One region of the Rhodopseudomonas sp. BAL398 genome, then DNA from elsewhere that is predicted to be linked to it. Evidence: predicted binding sites of a transcription regulator. Region 1 holds the regulator's gene; each other region holds the start of a gene.
The links. Region 1 encodes PhoB, which activates phosphate uptake and scavenging genes when phosphate is short. Its sites were predicted from a motif close to TGTCATNNANCTGTCAT; they were not measured.
Positions count from the first base shown of each region.

Region 2: RBJ75_RS07000 (RNA degradosome polyphosphate kinase) is a predicted target of PhoB. The motif match lies at 3,446-3,462, and genes of this name have one in related genera.
Region 3: RBJ75_RS07755 (acid phosphatase) is a predicted target of PhoB. The motif match lies at 3,009-3,025, and genes of this name have one in related genera.
Region 4: phnC (phosphonate ABC transporter ATP-binding protein) is a predicted target of PhoB. The motif match lies at 2,647-2,663, and genes of this name have one in related genera.

Region 1 is NZ_CP133111.1:3,886,644-3,891,985, forward strand. Features, by position in the region: gene argF (ornithine carbamoyltransferase) at 1-281, opposite strand, end outside; gene RBJ75_RS18300 (aspartate aminotransferase family protein) at 278-1,492, opposite strand; gene RBJ75_RS18305 (GcrA family cell cycle regulator) at 2,132-2,641, shown strand; gene phoB (phosphate regulon transcriptional regulator PhoB) at 2,976-3,680, opposite strand; gene phoU (phosphate signaling complex protein PhoU) at 3,693-4,409, opposite strand; gene pstB (phosphate ABC transporter ATP-binding protein PstB) at 4,435-5,259, opposite strand; gene pstA (phosphate ABC transporter permease PstA) at 5,256-5,342, opposite strand, start outside.
Region 2 is NZ_CP133111.1:1,464,633-1,469,974, reverse strand. Features, by position in the region: gene RBJ75_RS07025 (cold-shock protein) at 1-66, shown strand, start outside; gene purN (phosphoribosylglycinamide formyltransferase) at 128-736, opposite strand; gene purM (phosphoribosylformylglycinamidine cyclo-ligase) at 786-1,859, opposite strand; gene RBJ75_RS07010 (CDP-alcohol phosphatidyltransferase family protein) at 2,120-2,674, shown strand; gene RBJ75_RS07005 (DnaA ATPase domain-containing protein) at 2,711-3,388, shown strand; gene RBJ75_RS07000 (RNA degradosome polyphosphate kinase) at 3,535-5,342, shown strand, end outside.
Region 3 is NZ_CP133111.1:1,612,503-1,617,844, forward strand. Features, by position in the region: gene RBJ75_RS07750 (acetyl/propionyl/methylcrotonyl-CoA carboxylase subunit alpha) at 1-981, opposite strand, end outside; gene RBJ75_RS07755 (acid phosphatase) at 1,422-2,954, opposite strand; gene RBJ75_RS07760 (cytochrome-c peroxidase) at 3,090-4,370, shown strand; gene RBJ75_RS07765 (hypothetical protein) at 4,433-5,014, opposite strand; gene RBJ75_RS07770 (DUF2177 family protein) at 5,338-5,342, opposite strand, start outside.
Region 4 is NZ_CP133111.1:3,276,273-3,281,614, reverse strand. Features, by position in the region: gene RBJ75_RS15555 (DUF1045 domain-containing protein) at 1-607, opposite strand, end outside; gene RBJ75_RS15550 (alpha-D-ribose 1-methylphosphonate 5-triphosphate diphosphatase) at 731-1,918, opposite strand; gene RBJ75_RS15545 (chloramphenicol acetyltransferase) at 1,918-2,586, opposite strand; gene phnC (phosphonate ABC transporter ATP-binding protein) at 2,778-3,692, shown strand; gene phnD (phosphonate ABC transporter substrate-binding protein) at 3,755-4,870, shown strand; gene phnE (phosphonate ABC transporter, permease protein PhnE) at 4,925-5,342, shown strand, end outside.

The DNA.
Region 1 (5,342 bases):
GCGGTGTCGGCGAAGGTTTCGCCGCGGCCAAGCTGCATCTCGGCGCCGGTCAGCATGATCGCCTCGCCGCCGAGCTGGCGCATGCCGACATCGAACGACACCCGCGTCCGGGTCGAGGGCTTTTCGAAGATCATCGCCAGGGTCTTGCCGTCGAGCGGCTTGTCGGGCTTCACATGGGCCTTCAGCTTCGCCTTCATCGCGACGCTGGCGTCGAGAATCCGGCGCAGCTCCTTGGTCGGCACCTCGGTCAGGTCGAGGAAATGGCGCGGCGACTTGCTCATTGCACAGCCTCCCGCGGCGTCGCGGCATCGGCGAGCGTCACGCAGGCGCGCTCCAGCCGCGCCACCGCCTCCTCGATTTCGGCCTCGCTGACGATCAAGGGCGGCAACAGCCGCACCACATTGTCGCCGGCGCCGACGGTGAGCAGCTTCTGCGCTCGCAACGCGGCGATCAGATCGCCCGACGGCACCACCGCCTTCAGCCCGATCAGCAGGCCCTCGCCACGCACTTCCGACAGCACCTGCGGATGGCGATCGACCACCGAGGCGAGCTTCTGTTTCAGCAGCAGCGAGATGCGGTTGACGTGATCGAAAAAGCCCGGCTTCAGCATGACGTCGAGCACGGCATTCGCCGCCGCCACCGCCAGCGGATTGCCGCCGAAGGTGGAGCCGTGCGAGCCCGGCGCCATGCCGGCGGCGGCTTCGGCGGTGGCCAGGCAAGCGCCGATCGGAAAACCGCCGCCCAGCGCCTTGGCCAGCGACATGATATCCGGGGTCACGCCGATGCGCTGATAGGCGAATAATTCGCCGGTGCGGCCCATGCCGGTCTGCACCTCGTCGAAGATCAGCAGCAGGCCGTGCTGGTCGCACAGATCGCGCAGGGCCCGGAAGAACCCGTGCGACGGCGCGCGGACGCCGCCCTCGCCCTGCAGCGGCTCGATCAGAATGCCGGCGGTGTTGGGGCCGATCGCCTTCTTGACCGCCTCGAGATCGCCAAGCGGCACCTGGTCGAAGCCGTCCAGCGGTGCGCCATAGCCCTCGAGATATTTCGCCGCTCCGGTGGCCGCCAGCGTCCCCAGCGTGCGGCCGTGAAACGCGCCCTCGAAGGTGATGATCCGCGTGCGCTCCGGCGCGCCTTTGGAAAAATGATGATGGCGCGTCATTTTCAGCGCGCATTCCATCGCCTCGGCGCCCGAATTGGCGAAGAACACGAAATCGGCGAAACTCTGCTCGCACAGCCGCGCCGCCAGCCGCTCGCCGTCGGGGCTCTTGAACAGGTTCGACATGTGCCACAGCGTGGCGGCCTGCGCCTGCAGCGCGGCGACCAGATGCGGATGGCAATGGCCGAGCGCATTGACCGCGACGCCGCTGGTGAAATCCAGATAGCGCTCCTTGTCGGTGCCGATCAGCCAGACGCCCTCGCCGCGCTCGAAGGCGAGGTCCGCCCTGGCGAATACTGGCAACAGATGGGAGGTGCTTGCGCTTTTGGACATGGCCGATCCGATCGGAAAATTGGGGCACAAAGTCCGCCGTGCCCGTCACGGCCGCCGACCAACCTACCCCGGAAACGAAACGTGCCGCCTTTCCAGGCGGCACGTGGCTTTATTCTAGAAGCGCGCGGCACCCTGTCAACCGATGCTTCGCCCGTATTTTCCGGGCATCGGCGCCGGATCGCGGACATCCCGCGGCCGCAAGGCGGTCCGGCCGGCTGCGCGGGGCCGAACCGGCGAGAGCCGGCCACGCGAACAATTGGCGTCGGCGGTCGAAATGCCTGAACCAAACCCGCCCATGCTTCGTTGGTGCTGGGCATTGGCAAACCGGACCGCGCGATCGCTCGGCGATCGACGTTGCGAACAGGCATGACGGGCCGAAATACGAGGTCCTCGTAGTAGAAGGTGTGGATGCACCAGGTCAGACTCTTGCGCGAGAGTCACGGCATATTGTAGCCTTTGGCCTGTCGAGTACGACATCTCGTGCGCGGTTGCGATCCTCTTGAGTCCTCTGTGTTGCGTAACGCCCGGGCGAGCAAGTCGCGCCCGGCGAGGGCTAAGGGATTCTGCCGTCAGGGATTTTGGCGACATCTACGTCGCAACGCCGCACTGCGGCGAGGGCGACACGAAGGGATTAAAGCGATGACGGCACTGAGCTGGACCGACGACCGCGTCGAGCAATTGAAGAAATTATGGGAAGGCGGCTTGTCGGCGAGTCAAATCGCCGCAGAGCTTGGCAATGTGACCCGCAACGCGGTGATCGGCAAGGTTCATCGTCTCGGCCTGTCCGGCCGGGCCAAAAGCCCGTCCTCCGCGGCGCCGCGACCGCGCAAGGCGCGTCCGGCCCAGCATATGATGCGGGTGTCGCGCCCGGTGGCGCGCGGCAACACCGCGCTGGCGCATGTGTTCGAGGTCGAGGCCGAGCCGGATCCGGTGTCCTACGACAATGTGGTGCCGATGAGCCAGCGGCTGAGCCTGCAGGAGCTCAACGAGGCGACCTGCCATTGGCCGATCGGCGATCCGTCCAATCCGGAATTCTTCTTCTGCGGCGGCAAGGCGCTCGGCGGCCTGCCCTATTGCGCGCATCACTCGCGCATCGCCTACCAGCCGGCCGGCGACCGCCGCCGCCAGATGCCCAAGCCGACGCGCTAAGCCCACGCGCTAAGCCGCGTCAGCTTCAGTCAGCGCCGCATTGCGGGACGACGCCATCGCCCGGCTCGACCGGGCGACCCAAGCGCGCCGACAATCAGCAACTAACCATCAACGCTCTGCAATACTGGGTCCTCCGCTGTCGCGGAGGATGACGGCTGATGATGACGCGGCGCTGCGCACGGCATCGCGCAGCGCTCATGGGTCATCGCCCGGCTCGACCGGGCGACCGGTGTCCCAGAGCGCCGACGATCAGCAACTCACCATCAACGCCCTGCAATCCTGGGTCCTCCGCTGTCGCGGAGGATGACGGGTGACGATGACGAGGCGCCGTCCCTCACTCCGCCTTGGCGGCGAAGCGGTCGTCGAGGGCGTAGCCGGCGCCGCGCACGGTGCGGATCGGGTCCTGTTCGCGGCCGGGATTGAGCAGCTTGCGCAGCCGTCCGATATGAACGTCGACGGTGCGCTCGTCGATATAGATGTCGCGGCCCCAGACGCTGTCGAGCAATTGCTCGCGGCTGAACACCCGGCCGGGATGTTCGAGGAAGAATTCCAGCAGCCGATATTCGGTCGGGCCGAGATCGATCGGCCGCCCGGAGCGCGCCACCCGCCGCTTTTCGCGGTCGAGCTCGAGGTCGCCATAGGCCAGGATGCTGGCGAGCCGTTCCGGAGCCGCGCGCCGCAGCAGGCCCTTCACCCGCGCCAGCAATTCCGGCACAGAGAACGGCTTGACGATGTAGTCGTCGGCGCCGGTCGCAAGGCCGCGAACCCGTTCGCTTTCCTCGCCGCGCGCGGTCAGCATGATGATCGGCAGCTGCTTGGTTTCCGGCCGGGCCCGCAGCCGCCGGCACAACTCGATCCCGGACAGGCCCGGCAGCATCCAATCCAGCACGATCAGGTCGGGGATGCGCTCCTTCAGCCTGGTGTCGGCGTCGTCGCCGCGCGCCACTGTCTCGACGTCATAACCCTCGGCGTCGAGATTGTAGCGAAGCAGCGTCGTCAGCGCCTCTTCGTCCTCGACCACCAGAATGCGCGCACTCATCGTTCGTCCTCGTCAGTTGCCGGGCGCCGCATTGGCGAAATTCGTCATGTCGCCCTTCGGTCGCTTGTCGAGAAGCTGCTGCCCCTCGATCATGTAAAACACCGTCTCGGCGATGTTGGTGGCGTGGTCGCCGATCCGCTCGATGTTCTTGGCGCAGAACATCAGATGAATGCAGAACGAAATGTTGCGCGGATCTTCCATCATATAGGTCAGCAATTCGCGGAACAGCGAAGTGCAGATCGCGTCGACCTCCTCGTCGCCGTTCCACACCACCATCGCGGCCGGCAGATCGTGCGCCGTATAGGCGTCGAGCACTGCCTTGACCTGCGACTGCACCAGATCGGTCATGTGCTCGAGGCCGCGGATCAGCTTCAGCGGATGGAAATCGCTGTCGAGCGCGTTGACGCGCTTGCCGATATTCTTGGCCAGATCGCCGATCCGTTCCAGATCGGTGGCGACCCGCATCGAGCCGACGATCTCGCGCAGATCGACCGCCATCGGCTGTCGCCGCGCGATGGTCAGCACCGCGCGTTCCTCGATAGTGCGCTGCATCTGGTCGATCTCGGCATCGGCCGCGACCACGCGGGCGCCGAGCGGGATGTCGCGCCGGATCAGGGCGTCGACCGAATCCACGATCTGCCGTTCGGCGAGGCCGCCCATCTCGGCAACCAGCCTGGTGAGTTCCTGCAGGTCGCCGTCGAATGCCTTGGTGGTGTGTTCGAAGCCCATGTTCATTCTCCTCGCGCGCTGCGCGTCAGCCGAACCGGCCGGTGATGTAGTCCTGGGTGCGGCGATCGGTCGGCGAGGTGAAAATCTTGTTGGTCGGACCGAATTCGATCAACTCGCCGAGATACATGAAGGCGGTGGATTCCGAGACCCGCGCCGCCTGCTGCATATTATGCGTGACGATGGCGATGGTGTAGCTTTCCTTCAATTCGTCGATCAGCTCCTCGATCTTCGCGGTCGAGATCGGATCGAGCGCCGAGCACGGCTCGTCGAACAGGATCACTTCCGGCCGCACCGCGATGGTGCGGGCGATACAAAGCCGCTGCTGCTGCCCGCCGGACAGGCTGAGGCCCGAAGCGCCGAGCTTGTCCTTGGCCTCGGTCCACAGCGCCGCGCCGCGCAGCGCCTTCTCGACCCGGGCGTCCATCTCCGCCTTGGAGATCTTCTCGTACAGCCGGATGCCGAAGGCGATGTTCTCATAGATCGTCATCGGGAACGGGGTCGGCTTCTGGAACACCATACCGACCCGCGCCCGCAGCAGATTGAGGTCGAGCTTGGGATCGAGAATATTGGTGGAATCCAGCATCACCTGGCCCTCGGCGCGCTGCCCGGGATACAGATCATACATCCGGTTGAAGATCCGCAGCAGCGTCGACTTGCCGCAACCGGACGGCCCGATGAAGGCGGTGACCTTGTTGGCGACGAGGTTGAGGTTGATGTGCTTCAACGCGTGGTTCTGGCCGTAGTAGAAATTCAGGTCGCGCACGCTGACCTTCGGGGTTCCCTCGGGCTGATCCATCATCGGCGGCATCGGCGCGGCGGGAACGTTGGTGGCGATGGAAATCTCGGTCATTTCGCGGTCCTCTCGGCGCCAAGAATGCGCGCGCCAATGTTCAGGGCCAGCACGGCCAGGGTGATGATCAGCGCCCCGCTCCA
Region 2 (5,342 bases), 2.4 Mb from region 1:
ACGGTCGAATACGAGCTTGTCGAGAACCGCGGCAAGACCTCGGCGGAAAATCTGAAGGTCTCGTAGCGCCGTCACGACGACCTGATCCCGCCAGCCCTGTCCAGCGGTCGGGGCTGGCGCGGTGATCTCAGCGCAGCGCCGGCACGACCAGGACATCGTCGCGCGTCGCGGGCGCCGCGGATTTGCAGACGTCGCCATCGATCTGCGTTGCGCCGGATGACACCAGCCGCAACGCGTCGGGATAGATGCGGTGTTCGACCGACAAGACCCGGGCCGCCAATGTCTCCGGTGTATCGTCGTCGCGGACGGCGACGGCGCCCTGCATCACGATCGGACCGGCGTCGGTTTCGGGGATGACGAAATGCACGGTCGCGCCGGAAATTTTCACCCCGGCGCGCAAGGCCTGGCCGTGCGGGTCCAGACCGGGGAAGGACGGCAGCAGCGAGGGGTGGATGTTCAGCATCCGGCCGTGCCAGCGCTGCACGAAGTCGGCGGTGAACAGCCGCATGAAACCGCCGAGGCAGATCAGCTCGATGCGGTGCTCGTCGAGCGCCTGTTGCAGCTTGGCTTCGAACCCGGCGCGATCCTTGCCGAACGGCTTGCTTTCGATCACCAGCGCGGCGATGCCGCTACGCTGCGCGATCGCAAGCCCACCGGCGGTGGCGGTGTTGGCGATCACCATGACGATGTCGGCCGGGAATCCGGGCTCGGCCGCGGCCTCGATCAACGCCGCCATGTTGGAGCCGCGCCCGGAGATCAGGATGGCGACCCGGCGTTTTGCGATGTTACCAGGCAAGGTCGAGATGTCCGCTGTAGACGACGCGATGCTCGCTTTCTGCCGGGATCACCTCGCCGAGCAGCACGGCGGTCTCGCCGGCTTCGGTCAACAGCTCGATCACCTGATCGGTGGCCTCGGCCTTGACGATCGCGATCATGCCGATCCCGCAATTGAAGGTGCGCAGCAGCTCCAGTTCGGCGACGCCGCCTTGCGCCGCCAGCCATTTGAACACCGGCAGCACCGGCAGCCGCGGCAGATCGATGCCGACGCCGAGATGCTTCGGCAGCACCCGCGGGATGTTGTCGGTGAAGCCGCCGCCGGTGATATGTGCCAGCCCCTTGATCGCCCCGGTCTCGCGGATCGCGCGGAGACAGGATTTGACATAGAGCCGGGTCGGCGCCAGCAGCGCGCCGCCCAAGGTCATCACCGGGGAAAACGGCGCCTGCGCGTCATAGCCCAGCCCCGACCGCTCGACGATTTTGCGCACCAGCGAAAAGCCGTTGGAATGGACTCCGGACGAGGCCAGCCCGATCACCGCATCGCCGGCGGCGATGTCGGCGGCGGGCAGCAGCGTGCCGCGCTCGGCGGCGCCGACGGCAAACCCGGCCAGATCGTAATCGCCGTCCTTGTAGAGGCCCGGCATTTCCGCGGTCTCGCCGCCGATCAGGGCGCAGCCGGATTCCCGACAGCCTTCCGCGATGCCGGCGACGATCGCCGCGACGGCCTCCGGGTCGAGCTTGCCGCAGGCGAAATAGTCCAGAAAGAACAAGGGTTCGGCACCCTGAACCACGAGGTCGTTGACCGACATCGCGACCAGGTCGACACCGATTCCGTTGTGCAGCCCGGCTTCGATCGCGATCTTGACCTTGGTGCCGACGCCGTCGGTGGCGGCCACCAGGATCGGGTCGGTGAAGCCCGCGGCTTTCAGATCGAACAGCCCGCCGAAACCGCCGATTTCGGCGTCGGCGCCGGCGCGGGCGGTGAGGCGGACCAGCGGCTTGATCAGATCGACCAGGCGGTTGCCGGCGTCGATATCGACGCCGGAATCGGCATAGGTGAGGCCGTTGTTATGCTCGGTCATGACCGGTTCCCAAATCGCCCTTGCGGCGGCACGCACCGCGAATTTCCGACAAACGCCCGGCCCAATCGGCCGTGCGTGACTGCTAGACCAAAGGCCACTTGTTCGAGGCTGGCGTTGTCTTTTTGGGTGGTTACGTCGGATTCTGCCGGCGTGCAATGGCTCGCATGCGGGGCCGGCCTGTACTATGTAGACTGCCAGCCGATCCGGCTCGCAACCGCTCAACGCGGTTGCGATGTCGGGCCGGAAGCCGGGAATGTGGTGTGAGTATTCCGAATATCATTACGCTTGGCCGGATCCTTCTGGTGCCGGTCATTGTCTGGGCGATCGCGTCAAATGAGATGGAAATCGCCTTCGGGGTGTTTATCGTCGCAGGCGTCAGCGATGCGGTCGATGGCTTTTTGGCCAAGCGCTTCAACATGGCCAGCGAACTCGGCGCGCTGCTCGATCCGCTGGCCGACAAGGCGCTGCTGGTGTCGATCTATATCGCGCTCGGGATCTGGGGCGCGATTCCGCGCTGGATCGTGATTCTGGTGGTGTCGCGCGACATCATGATCGTCGGCGCGGTGCTGATCTCATGGCTGTTCGGCAAGCCGATACCGATGAAGCCGTTGATGGTCTCGAAATTGAATACCGCGGCGCAGGTGGCTTTCGCCGCGACGGTGCTGGCCGCGCTCAGCTTCGGCTTTGAATGGGGTCCGTATGACGTTATCATGATGGGCTTCGTCGCGGCCTTGACCTTGGTTTCGGTGTCCTTCTATCTCGTCGAGTGGATGCGGCATATGAGCACTATCGAACCCGGCCAGCAGCAGAAATAGGCCAGGCACGCCGCAGGCCGGCATGGAGCATATTGCGTGGCACCCCCGTTTCAACCGCGTCAGCTGGCTTTGGCGTTGCCGCATGCCGAAAATCTGTCCCGCGAGGATTTTCTTGAAGGCTCCGCCAATGCGGCGGCGCTCGATCTGATCGAGCGCTGGCCGGACTGGCCGAACCGGGTGATGCTGCTGGTCGGCCCCGAGGGGGCCGGCAAGAGCCATCTGGCCGCGATCTGGGCCGAGCTGGCTGGCGCGCGGTCGACCGCGGCGCACGCTTTGACCGCGGCAGCGGTTCCGGCGGCGCTGGCGACCGGGGCGCTGGTCGTGGAAGACCTGGTGCCGGGCGGTTTCGACGAGCGCGCGCTGTTTCATCTGCTGAATCTCGCGCGCGAATATGAGGCCTATGTGTTGATCACGGCGCGGGATGCGCCATCAGCCTTTCCCCCGGAGCTGCGCGACCTGCGTTCGCGGCTGCGCGCGGTGCCGGTGGTGCAGCTGATGCCGCCCGACGACCGGCTGCTGCGGGCCCTGATCGTGAAATTCTGCGCCGACCGCCAGATGAGCGTCGACGAAGCCCTGGTCGGCTATCTGGCCAACCGGATCGACCGCTCCTTTGCGGCGGCGCGGCAGGCGGTCGAGCTGCTCGATACCGAGGCGTTGCGCCTGGGCCGGCCGGTCACCCGGGCGCTGGCGGCGGAGCTGCTGCGCCACGCTTGAGCGGCGGCGTGCTGTGGCATCTTGCCCGGCTTGACGGCGCGATCCGCAAGTCGCCAATGTCATGGGAACGTCATCTGGTTGCCGCAAGGTTCGCCGCCAATGACCCCGAAATGCCGTAGCCCCAAGCGCGAGTGGACCTGCTTCTCATGGACAGCGACCAAGTTATTGTAATTGCAGAAAAGAACGGCGCGCCGGAGCCGGCCTCCGTGGTCGCGTCGGGACCCGAGCGATTCATCAATCGCGAATTGTCCTGGTTGCACTTCAACCGCCGGGTACTTGAGGAAGCGGTCAATCCGGGACATCCGGTGCTGGAACGGGTCCGGTTCCTGTCGATTTCGGCCAATAACCTGGACGAATTTTTCATGGTCCGGGTTGCCGGCATCAAGGCCCAGGTGCGCGAGGGGATCACCGAGCGCAGCCCCGACGGGCTGTCGCCGTCCGAACAACTGACGCTGATCAATGAGGCCGTAGCCCGGCTCGCCACCGACCAGCAGGCGATCTGGCGCGACCTGCGCGGCATTCTGACCGAAAAGGGGATCGTGCTGCTCGACGGCCGCGACGCCACCAAGGCCGAGCGGGCCTGGATCGAGGACCATTTCCTCCACAACATTTTTCCGCTGCTGACGCCGCTGGCGATCGATCCGGCGCATCCGTTCCCGTTCATTCCCAGCCTTGGCTTCACCATCGGGCTGCAGCTGGCCCGGGTGTCCGACGGCCGGCCGATGAATGCGCTGATCCGCATGCCGGGCAAGATCGACCGCTTCATCCGGCTGCCGGCGAGCGGCAAGGACGGGATCGTTCGGGTGATGACGCTGGAGCAGGCCACGTCGCTGTTCATCGGCCGGCTGTTTCCCGGTTACGTGGTCAAGGGGCAGGGCTCGTTCCGGATCATCCGCGACAGCGAATTGGAAATCGAAGAAGAGGCCGAGGATCTGGTGCGGCTGTTCGAGACCGCGCTGAAGCGGCGCCGGCGCGGTTCGGTGATCCGGCTCGAGGTCGAGGCGGAGATGCCCGAGGAGCTGCGCGCCTTCGTGCAGCGCGCGCTGCCGGCCGCCAATGACGAGGTGCTGCTCGTCGACGGCGTGCTGGCGATGAACGAATTGTCGCAACTGACCCGGCTCGACCGGCCCGATCTGGAATTCGTGCCCTATGTGCCGCGGCACCCGGAACGGGTTCGCGATCATGGCGGCGACATTTTCGCGGCGATCCGCAAGAAGGATTTGATCGTCCATCATCCTTATGAATCCTTCGACGTCGTCGTGCAGTTTCTGCAGCAGGCGGCGCGCGATCCCGACGTGGTGGCGATCAAGCAGACGCTGTATCGCACCTCCAACAATTCGCCGATCGTCAAGACCCTTGCCGAAGCCGCCGAGGCCGGCAAATCGGTCACCGCGCTGATCGAATTGCGGGCCCGCTTCGACGAGGAAGCCAATATCCGCTGGGCGCGCGATCTGGAACGCGCCGGCGTGCAGGTGGTGTACGGCTTCCTCGAGTTGAAGACTCACGCCAAGCTGTCGCTGGTGGTGCGCCGCGAGGGCGGTGGCCTCACCACCTATGTCCACACCGGCACCGGCAATTATCACCCGGTGACGGCGCGGATCTACACCGACCTGTCCTATTTCACCTCGGATCCGACGATCGGGCGCGACGCCGCCCGGGTGTTCAACTACATCACCGGCTATGCCGAGCCGAGCGACATCGAGAAGATGGCGGTGTCGCCGCTGACGCTGCGCAAGACCCTGCTCGATCACATCCGCGGCGAATCCGCCTTCGCCCGCCAGGGCAAGCCCGCGGCGATCTGGCTGAAGATGAATTCGCTGGTCGATCCCGAAATCATCGATGCGCTGTACGACGCCTCGAAGGCCGGGGTGTCGGTCGAGCTGGTGGTGCGCGGCATCTGCTGCCTGCGGCCCGGCGTCCCCGGATTGTCGGAGAACATCCGCGTCAAGTCGAT
Region 3 (5,342 bases), 2.3 Mb from region 1:
ATCCTTCTGAGCGATCGCGAGCTTTTCACCCGCCGCGACCCTGATCATCTGCTCGACGAGGTCAATGCCGGTGATCATTTCGGTCACCGGATGCTCGACTTGCAGCCTTGTGTTCATCTCCAGGAAGAAGAAGCTCTTGTCCTGGCCGGCGACGAATTCGACGGTGCCGGCGGAATCGTATTGGACCGCCTTGGCCAGCGCCACCGCTTGCTCGCCCATCTTGCGGCGGGTGGCCTCGTCGAGCAGCGGCGACGGCGCCTCCTCGATCACCTTCTGGTTGCGGCGCTGGATCGAACATTCGCGCTCGCCGAGATAAATCACATTGCCATGCTTGTCGCCCAGCACCTGGATCTCGATGTGGCGCGGGTCGACGATGAATTTCTCGATGAACACCCGGTCGTCGCCGAATGAGGATTTGGCTTCCGCGGTGGCCAGGTCGAATCCCTCGGCGACCTCGGAGGTCGAATGCGCGATCCGCATCCCCTTGCCGCCGCCGCCGGCGGAGGCCTTGATCATCACCGGATAGCCGATCTCGTCGGCGATCTGGACCGCGTGGGCGGTGTCGCGGATCACGCCGAGATGGCCCGGCACGGTGGACACATTGGCCTTGGCGGCGGCCTTCTTGGATTCGATCTTGTCGCCCATCGCGGCGATCGCGCCTGGATTGGGGCCGATGAAGACGATGCCGGCGGCCTCGAGCGCGCGCGGAAAGGATTCGCGCTCCGACAGGAAGCCATAGCCAGGATGCACCGCCTCGGCGCCGGTCTGGCGGCAGGCCTCGATGATCTTCTCCATCACCAGATAGCTCTCGGACGCCGCCGGTGGCCCGATCAGCACCGCCTCGTCGGCCATTTCGACGTGCAGCGCGTCACGATCGGCCTCGGAATAGACGGCGACGGTCTCGATTCCCATGCGCCGGGCGGTTTTGATGACCCGGCAGGCGATCTCGCCGCGGTTGGCGATCAGAATGCGTTTGAACATGTGCTTTTGCTTGCAACCTTGGGGTGGGCAGCCCTCCCGGTCGGGACGGCAATCTGGGAGCGCGACTGCTTGTAACAATTCTGACGCTGAGGAAAACTAGATATTGCGCAGGGGGGCCCCCATTCGCCTTTGTTCCCCCGCAGCCGCACTGCGCAAGCGCCGCCGTCATCCGGCCGGCAGCCTACAGCGGCGGGACGCAGCTCTGCTGCTTTCGCCCAGAATAACGCCTCGAAACCCCATTCCCGCCCGGTTTGGACGGATGAAGCAAGCTGCACCGCGCCCGGCATTACCAGCGGTGGGCGCAACAGCGCCAATGTTCCCGAATCTGGATTGGCGGGTTCGGCCGATCCGGCGGAAAGGCGCGGCGCGCGCCCCGGCAATGTCAGCCAGAGGCGGCCGATGGACCAAGCACCCGCTTGCCCGGCGCCTGAATTGAACGGTTACGGCGCCAAGGCCGCGGTCAAATCGCCCAAAGGCGGCTGGCCGTGGGCTTTGAGGGCCGCGTCCCGGGCCACGAGGCCGGGCAGCACCGGAAGTTCAAACCGCTTGGTGATGAACCGCAGAATCGATGTGGTGTCGTAGAATGTGTGGTCCACGGCGCCCTTCTTGGCCAAAGGCGACACGATCAGGGTCGGAATCCGCGAACCCGGCCCCCAACGATCGGCCTTGGGCGGCGCGACGTGATCCCAGAAGCCGCCGTTTTCGTCATAGGTGACGACGACCAGCATGTGGTCCCATTGCGGGCTCTTTTGCAGATGGGCAATGATGTCGGCGATATGGGCGTCGCCGGACTGCACATCGGTGTAGCCGGGGTGTTCGTTGAGATTGCCTTGCGGCTTGTAGAATGTGACCGCCGGCAGCTTGCCGGCGTCGATGTCCTTGATCAGGACCTCGCCATTCATGCCGCCATCCCGGAGATGCTCGGCCCGCGCCGAGGTGCCGGGCGCATAAGTGTCGAAGAAATTGAACGGCTGGTGGTGAAACTGGAAGTTCGGCACCGGCTTGCCGCGGTTGCCGTCGAGCGTCGCCTGCCAGGCGCCGGCGTACCACGCCCAGCTCACGCCCTTCTGGCTCAGCAATTCACCGATCGTCGTCTCGTGCTGCGGCGGCAGCGTGTTCGGCGCGGCCGGATCGGCGAAGCGCGGATCGCCGTCCTTGGCCGGCTTGTTGTTGCTCGGCTGATACGGCGGCTGCATCGTGTTGACGGCATAGAAATCCGGCGAGATCTGACCGTTATTGACGAATTTCGGAATTCCATCCATCGCCGATTTCGGCGAATTCGCCGCCAGCGTCAGCGAGACGCCGTCGGGTTCGACCGCGGCGATCAGCCCCTTGGCCGGACTCTTGTCGGCGTCGGGGTATTTCGGCACGCAGGCGCAGACCAGCTGAAAATGATTGAGGAAGGAGCCGCCAAAGGCGCCTTGAAAGAAATTATCGGCCAGCACGTATTCCCTGGCGATATTCCACAGCGGCAGTTTGGAGCCGTCGTAATGGCCCATCACCAACCCGCCGGCATCCGCATAGGCGGCGAATTTATCGTTCTTGCCGCCATCGATCTGCATCTGGTTCTGGAAAAACAGATGCCACAGATCGTGGGTCACGACCCCGAGCGGCGTCGCCAGACTTTTGGGATCGTCGATCGCAAACGGCCGGTTTGGCATCAACTCGGTCTGCGCTTCGGTCACCACCGGCGTCACGCCTTTGGCGGTCAAACCATTCCAGACCGGCGGCAAGGTTTTCAGCGGCGTGCCGTCGCGGTCGAGCTGGACGTATTGATCGGGCGTGACGTTCTGCAAGCCGTTGGCGCCCGGGAAATAGCCGTAGAGATTATCGAAGGACCGGTTCTCGGCGTAGATCACCACCACCGTATCGATGGCTTTGATCCCGGATGTCTGTGCCGTCGCCGGCTGGCCCCAGACCGCCGGCAGCGCCAGCGCGGCTGACAGAACAACGGATTGCAGTGGACGAGACATTCGGATCGCTCCTCGAAGGATGGCCTTGATTGGAACAATCCTAAACTGGCTTCGATGTCAGTCGGATGAAGGCATGGCAGGCTTGCGCGGCACTTCGGTCAGACCGTTGTCATGAAAGCACGGCAGGTTATTGCCATGATCAGACCCGGCATCTTTTTGTATTCCCTGGTGGTGCTGGCCGCGCTGGGCTTGACCGGCGCGACCCGCGCCGAAGCCGACGGCCTCACCCGGGCGCAGGCTTTTGCCAGGGCCGCGGCGCTGGAAGCGCTCGGCGCCAAGATCTTTGCCGATCGCGCGCTGTCGAGGTCCGGGCAACTGGCCTGCTCCAGCTGCCACGATCCGGCCCATGGCTTCGGCCCCGGCAATGACCGCGCCATGCAATTCGGCGGCAAGGATTTGCGGCAAACCGGCTTTCGCGCCACCCCGGCGCTGACTTATCTGCAAGCGGTGCCGCAGTTTTCCGAACACTATTACGAATCCGAGGACGAAGCCGACGCCAGCATCGACAATGGCCCGACCGGCGGCCTGACCTGGGACGGAAGGGTCGACCACGCCAGCGATCAGGCCCGGATTCCGCTGCTGGCGCCGTTCGAGATGGATAGCAGCGTCGCCACCGTCGCCGCGGCCTTGCGCAAGGCCGCCTATGCGGGCGAGATCAAGGCCATCTTCGGCGACGCTATTTTCAACGATCCGGACCAGACCTTTGCCGCCGCGCTGAAGGCGCTGGCGGTGTATCAGCAGAATGCCGCGACCTTCTATCCGTATTCCAGCAAATACGACGCCTATCTGGCCGGCCGTGCCAGGCTGACCGACCAGGAAGCGCGCGGGCTCGCGGCGTTCAACGATCCGGCCAAGGGCAATTGCGGCAATTGTCACCGCAGCGAACGCGCCGACGACGGCAGCGCGCCGCAATTCTCCGATTTCGGCATGATCGCGCTGGGCGTGCCGCGCAACCGCGCGATCGCCGCCAATGCCGATCCGGGCTTCTTCGATCTCGGCCTGTGCGGCCCGCTGCGCGCGGACTTCAAGGGCCGGGATGATTATTGCGGACTGTTCCGGGCGCCGTCCCTGCGCAACGTCGCGCTGCGCAAAACCTTTTTCCACAACGGCGTGATCAAGAGCCTGCACGACGCGGTCGAATTCTACGCCACCCGCGACACCGATCCGGGCCGCTGGTATCCGCGCAGGGCCGACGGCAGCATCGACAAATTCGACGATCTGCCGGCGCGCTACCGCGGCAACATCAATATGGAGCCGCCATTCGGCGGCAAGCCGGGCGATCCGCCGGCGCTGTCATCGGCCGAGATCGACGATATCGTCGCCTTTCTCGGCACTTTGACCGATGGCTATCGGCCTGCGCCAGCTGGGCAGCAACCGGGTGATGCGCCGCCGAAGGCCGTCGCCAATCGCCCATAGCTGGATACAATAATGGCGGGGCCAGGCCCCGCCATTATCGATTCAGGAAAATTTCGCCGGGCTCACATGCCGAGGTCGAACACGTTGGGCAGATGCTGCACCAGCGGCAGCGTCGCGGCGCCGATCACGGTGGCGGCGATCAATCGCATCAAAGCGAGGTTGTTGCGGCGGTTGCTGCGCATCTGCCGGCCGATCCACTCCAGCACCTCGATATTGACGCCGATCGCCTGGGTTGGGGCCCAGCTCTCGATCGCGACATCCGGCGACAGCGCCACGCTGCGCGACGGCACCGGCAGACCGGATGCGGCGGCGGCGTGGTGGACGATGGCCTTGGCGAACAGATCGTCGAACGATCCCTCGTCCTTCCGCTCGGCGGCGGCGTCGTTGATCTCGAACAGCGCCTCGGCCTCGGCCCGGCTGACCGGCTGGTTCGCGACCGCATCGGCGGTCAGGATCTGCACGCACCAGGCAGCGTCTGCGGCATCGAGCGTTCGCGAGAAATGGACGCGACCCCGGGTGGTCGGTCCTTCTCCGGTGATCACGCCGTCGCGCACAATGCCGAGGGCCTGTGCAGCGGTAAAGCGGTCCGCGATCCGGGAGGGGTCGATGATGCCGATCTCTTCGGCATGGGCGGCGGCAGTCATGGGTCTCGCTCTTCTCTTTGAACTTTGTGGTCAAATCCAGCATTTCCATGCTGGCGTAAACGGGTGGTTAAGACTTCAACGTTGGTACCAAGCAATCGGCATTGGCCGTGAGATTTACTCGCATGGTTGCCAAATTATCTCGGTGACCTGCGTCACAGCCGGAGTGATCGCAGCCTGCTTCGGCGGCGATGCGGCGCGCTCGCGGCGACATCAAGGCAACGGCAAATTCGTCGAGGCTGTGATGGCTCCTGCTACACGCCAACAAAGAGGCCGGCGCCACCGGCGCCGGCCTCCCTCATTTGAACGCAATCGCGCCACGCTCGCTAGA
Region 4 (5,342 bases), 610 kb from region 1:
CCAGATCGAGCGCGGCAAAATGCTCCCGCAGCAGTGCCAGCAGCGCGGCGCGGCGCTCCACTGGCAACCGGCCGGTCAGCGTCATGTGGAAGCGGAATTCATCCATCACATAAGGATATCCCCAGCGATCGAGATGATCGAGCTGGGTTGCGGTCAAAGCCTCCGGCTTGCGTCGTGCCCGGTCCTGCGCGCTCAGCGGCGCACGAAAACCGTCGAAGGTTTCGACGCAGGCCTGGGCCAGCGTCTTGAGCGCATCCGAGGGCGCCGCCGGAAGCACGGCCATGAAGCCGTCGATCGCATCGACCACGGGCACGATCGCCGGAATTGGACGCGGCATGGCGGCGAAGGTCGCGCAGGCCGCGCGCAATTCGGCTTCGCTGGTGCCGGGCAGCAGCGAAAATGGCGGCTTCAACGTGGCGTGGAAGCCGTAGACCCGCGGCTCCCGGGTCAATTCGCGCCAATCGGGCACGCGTGCGACCACGCCGTCGGGAAACGGCAGGCTGTCGCCGCCAAAGGCGTCATAGCCGAGCAGCTCGGCGCCGAAGCGATACAGCGCATCGTCCTGGGCCGGCACATAATAGATGGCGTAACGGGGATATTTCGACATCGATCCAGACTAGAGCAATTCCGGTTCTGATAGAATCAGAACCGGAATCCTCGTTTCTTGTTTTGAGGCGTTGTCTTAACGCGAAGCGGTCCCCACTTCGCGCGAAAACGCTTGAGCGTTGCGTCACGCATTCGCCAATGCGGCGCGCCGCGCGCTTTGCGTGCCGACCAGCCGATCGGCGTCGGTCAAATGCACCAGCCTTCCGCCGCTGATCACCGCGATGACGCGCGGTCGCAGCGCGACCCTGTCGTCGACCAGCACGATGTCGGCGCGTCGCCCCACGGCAATTTCGCCGCGATCGGTCAGGCCCGTCGCCGCGGCCGGGCCGGCGGACACCAGCGCCCAGGCCTGCGGCAGCGCCAGCACGCCATCGGCCGCCAGCCGGAACGCCGCCAGCAGCGGCGCCGGATAGTAATAGTCGGAGGCCAGCACCGAACACAGCCCCTTGGCGATCATGTCGCTGGCCTTGGTCCATCCGGTATGGCTGCCGCCGCGCACCACATTGGGCGCGCCGAACACAATGAAGTCGCCGCCTTGCGCGGCTTCGCGCGCGGTCTCCTCATTGACCGGAAATTCCGCGATGGTGACGCCCTGCGCGCGGAACGCCTGGCGCAATTCCGGCGTGTCGTCGTCATGCGACAGCATCGTCAGCCGCGCGGCGCGTGCCGCCTCGGCCAGCCGCGCCACCGAGCCCGGCACCTCATGGTGACGCGCCGACACCTCGGCAACGATGCGGTCGAATTCGTCATGGCTGACGCCGCTGCGCTCGACCATGCGGGCGCGCTTGGCCGGCTTTTCCATGCTGGCCAGATCGGTGTGATCGTTGAACGCCAGCAGGTCGATCCGCCCGGCGGCGATCCATTGCTTGATGGTGGCTTCGGCTTTGAGATTGTAGGTCTCGTGGCGCAGATGGAAGCGGGTATCGGCGGCCAGGTGCGGCCGCATGGTCTCGATTGCGCTCAGCAGCCGCTCGGCATTGGCGCCGCTGCGCAGGCCGGGCTCCCATGACCAGGTGGTGGCGTGAAAGACCGTGGTGATGCCGTTGCCGATCGCCTGGCGGTCGCTGTCGGCCAGCGCCACGTCGATCGGAAAATCGACCCCGGGCCGCGGCATCATCTGGCGCTCGAAGGCGTCGCCGTGAATGTCGATGATGCCCGGCAGCACCAGCAGGTCGCCGGCATCGAGTGCGGCTAGGCCGAGGCCCGTGCCAGCATCGATCGCCGCCACCTGTCCGCCCGCGACCGCCACCGACAGGTCACGGATCTGGTTGCGATACAGCACCCTGCCGCCCGAAATATCAAATCCGCTCATCAGTTCCCCTGAGGCTTGTTCTGGACCCGCGTCCGGGCGAATTCCCGGCGGCCAGCATATTTATCGAGAAACGCCTCGACCGCCAGATCGCGAAAATCCGGCAAGGCCATCCGCAAAATCTCGTGATCCCAGTCCCACCAGCCCAGCGCCGCGAGCCGATCGGCGGTGGATTCGGAGAATCGCCGCCGAATGATTCGGGCCGGGTTGCCGGCTACGATCGTATAGGCAGGCACGTCCTTGGTGACGATCGCGCCCGCGGCGACCACCGCGCCGGTCGCGATATTGCGGCCGGGCAGCACGATCGCCCCATGGCCGATCCAGACGTCGTGGCCGATATGGACGTGATGCTGGCATCGCCAGTCGAAGAACGCCGCGTCGTCGCACTCGCCCTCGAAATACGCGCTGGCCCGATAGGTGAAATGCGCCTGCGAGGCGCGCTGCATCGGATGATTGCCGGGGTTGATCCGCGTCATCGCGGCGATCGAGCAGAACTTGCCGATCGTCGCATAGGCGATCTGGCTGTCATTGACCACATAGGAGTAGTTGCCCATCGTCACTTCCAGCAGCGAGGTGCGCGCGCCGACTTCGCAATAGGCCCCGAGTGTCGAATCGGTCAGGCGCGCGGAGGGATCGATGGTTGGTGTCGTCGATAGCTTGTGGCCGGCCATGTCAGCTTCCGCACGGGATGAATGTCGCCGCAGGTCATCGGCGGGCTTGGTGACATTATCATTACGAAGACATGACGATCGGTTGATCGCGATGGTCTCGTCGACGCGAAATTCGTGGACGACGATCCGGTCATTCATCGCAATGTCATGCGGCGTTGTTAGCGATTGCGATAGCAACTGGAGGGGTCGGTTTGACTTCGCACGCCGTGATCGATGCCAGAAGGATTTCGAAGTCGTTTCAGCGCGGGCTTGCCGTGCTGGACGATGTGTCGGTGTCGGTGGCGCGCGGCGAGATGGTGGCGCTGATCGGCGCCTCCGGATCCGGCAAGTCGACACTGATCCGCGCCATTGCCGGCCTGATCCCGATCGACGGCAACAAGCACCATGGCGGCGAAATCGACATGATGGGCGATCCGATCCAGCGCGCCGGCCGGCTCAGCAGCAATCGCGCGCTGCGGGTGCGTATCGGTGTGATCTTTCAGCAATTCAATCTGGTGCCGCGGCTGTCGCTGTTGACCAATGTGTGTTTCGGGCTGCTCGGGCAGTTGCCGGTGTTGCGCGGCACGCTCGGCCGCTTCAGCGACCACGATAAGCGCAAGGCGATGCAGGCGCTGGCGCGGGTCGGGATCGCCGAACACGCGCTGCGCCGCGCCAGCGAATTGTCCGGCGGCCAGCAGCAGCGCGGGGCGATCGCCCGCACATTGGTCCAGGGCGCCGAATTGCTGATCGCCGATGAGCCGATCGCCTCGCTCGATCCGGCGTCGGCTCGCCGGGTGATGGACCTGATCGCCGACATGAACCGCAATGACGGACTGACCGTGCTGATCTCGCTGCATCAGGTCGAATACGCGCTGAAATACTGCCCCCGCACCATAGCGCTGCGCGCCGGCAAGGTGGTCTATGACGGCCCGTCGACCGCGTTGACGCCGGCCTTTCTCAACGAGATCTATGGCGCCGAATGCGCGGAATTGTTCCTGCCGTCGTTCGAAGGACAGGCGCCGGCTGCGCCATCGGCTGCCGCCGACGCATTGCCGCCGCCAGCCATGATGGCTGCCGTCGCACAGGCGAAACAGCCGATGGCTAATTACGAGCGGCTGTCCGCATAGATTTGCGAGCCGCACCTGACTTTGCCCGTGATGAAGTACCAAACTCAATCTGGAGAAGCGACATGCGTAAGCTAGCCCTGATCGGCACGGCCTTGGCCGTGGCCGCCGGCCTTTCGGTATCGGTTGCCCGTGCCGAGACCAATGAAATCAATTTCGGTGTCATCGCCACCGAGGCGAGCACCAATCTCAAGACCATCTGGGAGCCCTATTTCGCCGCGATGGCCAAGGGCACCGGCCTCAAGATCAACGGTTACTACGCGTCCGACTATGCCGGCGTGATCGAGGCGATGCGCTTCAAGAAGGTGCAGGCGGCCTGGTTCGGCAACAAATCGGCGATGGAAGCCACCAACCGCTCCGGCGGCGAGATTTTCGCCCAGTCGGTCGATTCCGACGGCAATCCGGGCTATTGGTCGCATCTGATCGTCAACAAGGATTCGCCGATCAAGAATCTCGACGACGTGTTGAAATGCGACAAGTCGATCGATTTCGGCATCGGCGACCCGAATTCGACCTCGGGCTTCCTGGTTCCGACCAGCTACATCTTCGCCGCCAAGAACATCGATCCGAAGCAGTGCTTCAAGACGCTGCGCAATGCCTCGCACGAGGCCAATGCGATGGCGGTCGCCCACAAGCAACTCGACGTCGCCACCAACAACAGCGAAAATCTGCGCCGCCTCGAAGTCACCGCGCCGGACGCCCGCAAGGACATCCGTGTGATCTGGACCTCGCCGCTGATCCCGAGCGATCCGCTGGTGTGGCGCAAGGATCTGGAGCCGGGCGTCAAGACCAAGCTTTACACCTGGCTGATGAGCTATGGCCGCGTCGGCACCCCGGACGACATTGCGGACGCCAAGAAGGTGCTGGCCGGCCTGCAATGGGCGCCGTTCAAGCCGTCGTCGAATGACCAGCTGTTGCCGATCCGTATCCTTGAAAACAACAAGGCGATCATGAAGATCAAGGGCGACAGCAAGCTGTCGGACGCCGAGAAGGCCGCCCAGATCGAGCCGCTGCAGGCCGAGATCAAGCAGTTCCAGGACGCCGCCGACAAGGCCGAGCACGGCGCGTTCAAGCAGCAGGTCGACGCCTTCGTCGCGGCCGACAAGGCTGGCGATCAGGCCAAGCTGAAGACGCTGATCGCCGAATTCGCCGCCAACGTCGCCTCGACGCCGAGCAACTAACGCCTAAGAAGGGCGCCGGACGCGCGCGTCCGGCGCCCTTCTGCGTATTGAAACATGACAGACACCATCGCCCCCCACGATCATCCGGCCGCGCCCGCGGCGCCGCGCTTCGTCGTACCGAGCTATTCGCTGGCGCGGCGTGTGCGCGGCTGGCTCGGCTGGTTGCTGCTCGCCGGCCTGCTGGCCTGGAGCTGGAATCCGGCCGAAATGTTTCGCGTCTCGGCGCTGGTCACCGACTGGCGCAACATGGCCGAATTCGGCAGCGCCTTTCTCAATCCGAATTTCCACCATTGGGATTCCTACCTCGCCGACATGGTGGTGACGATCCAGATCGCGCTGTGGGGCACCGCGCTGGCGGTGGTGTTCGGCATCCCGTTCTCGATTCTGTCCTCGTCCAATGTCTGCCCGCAATGGATCGTGCAGCCGGTGCGCCGGTTGATGGATTCCTGCCGCGCCATCAATGAAATCGTGT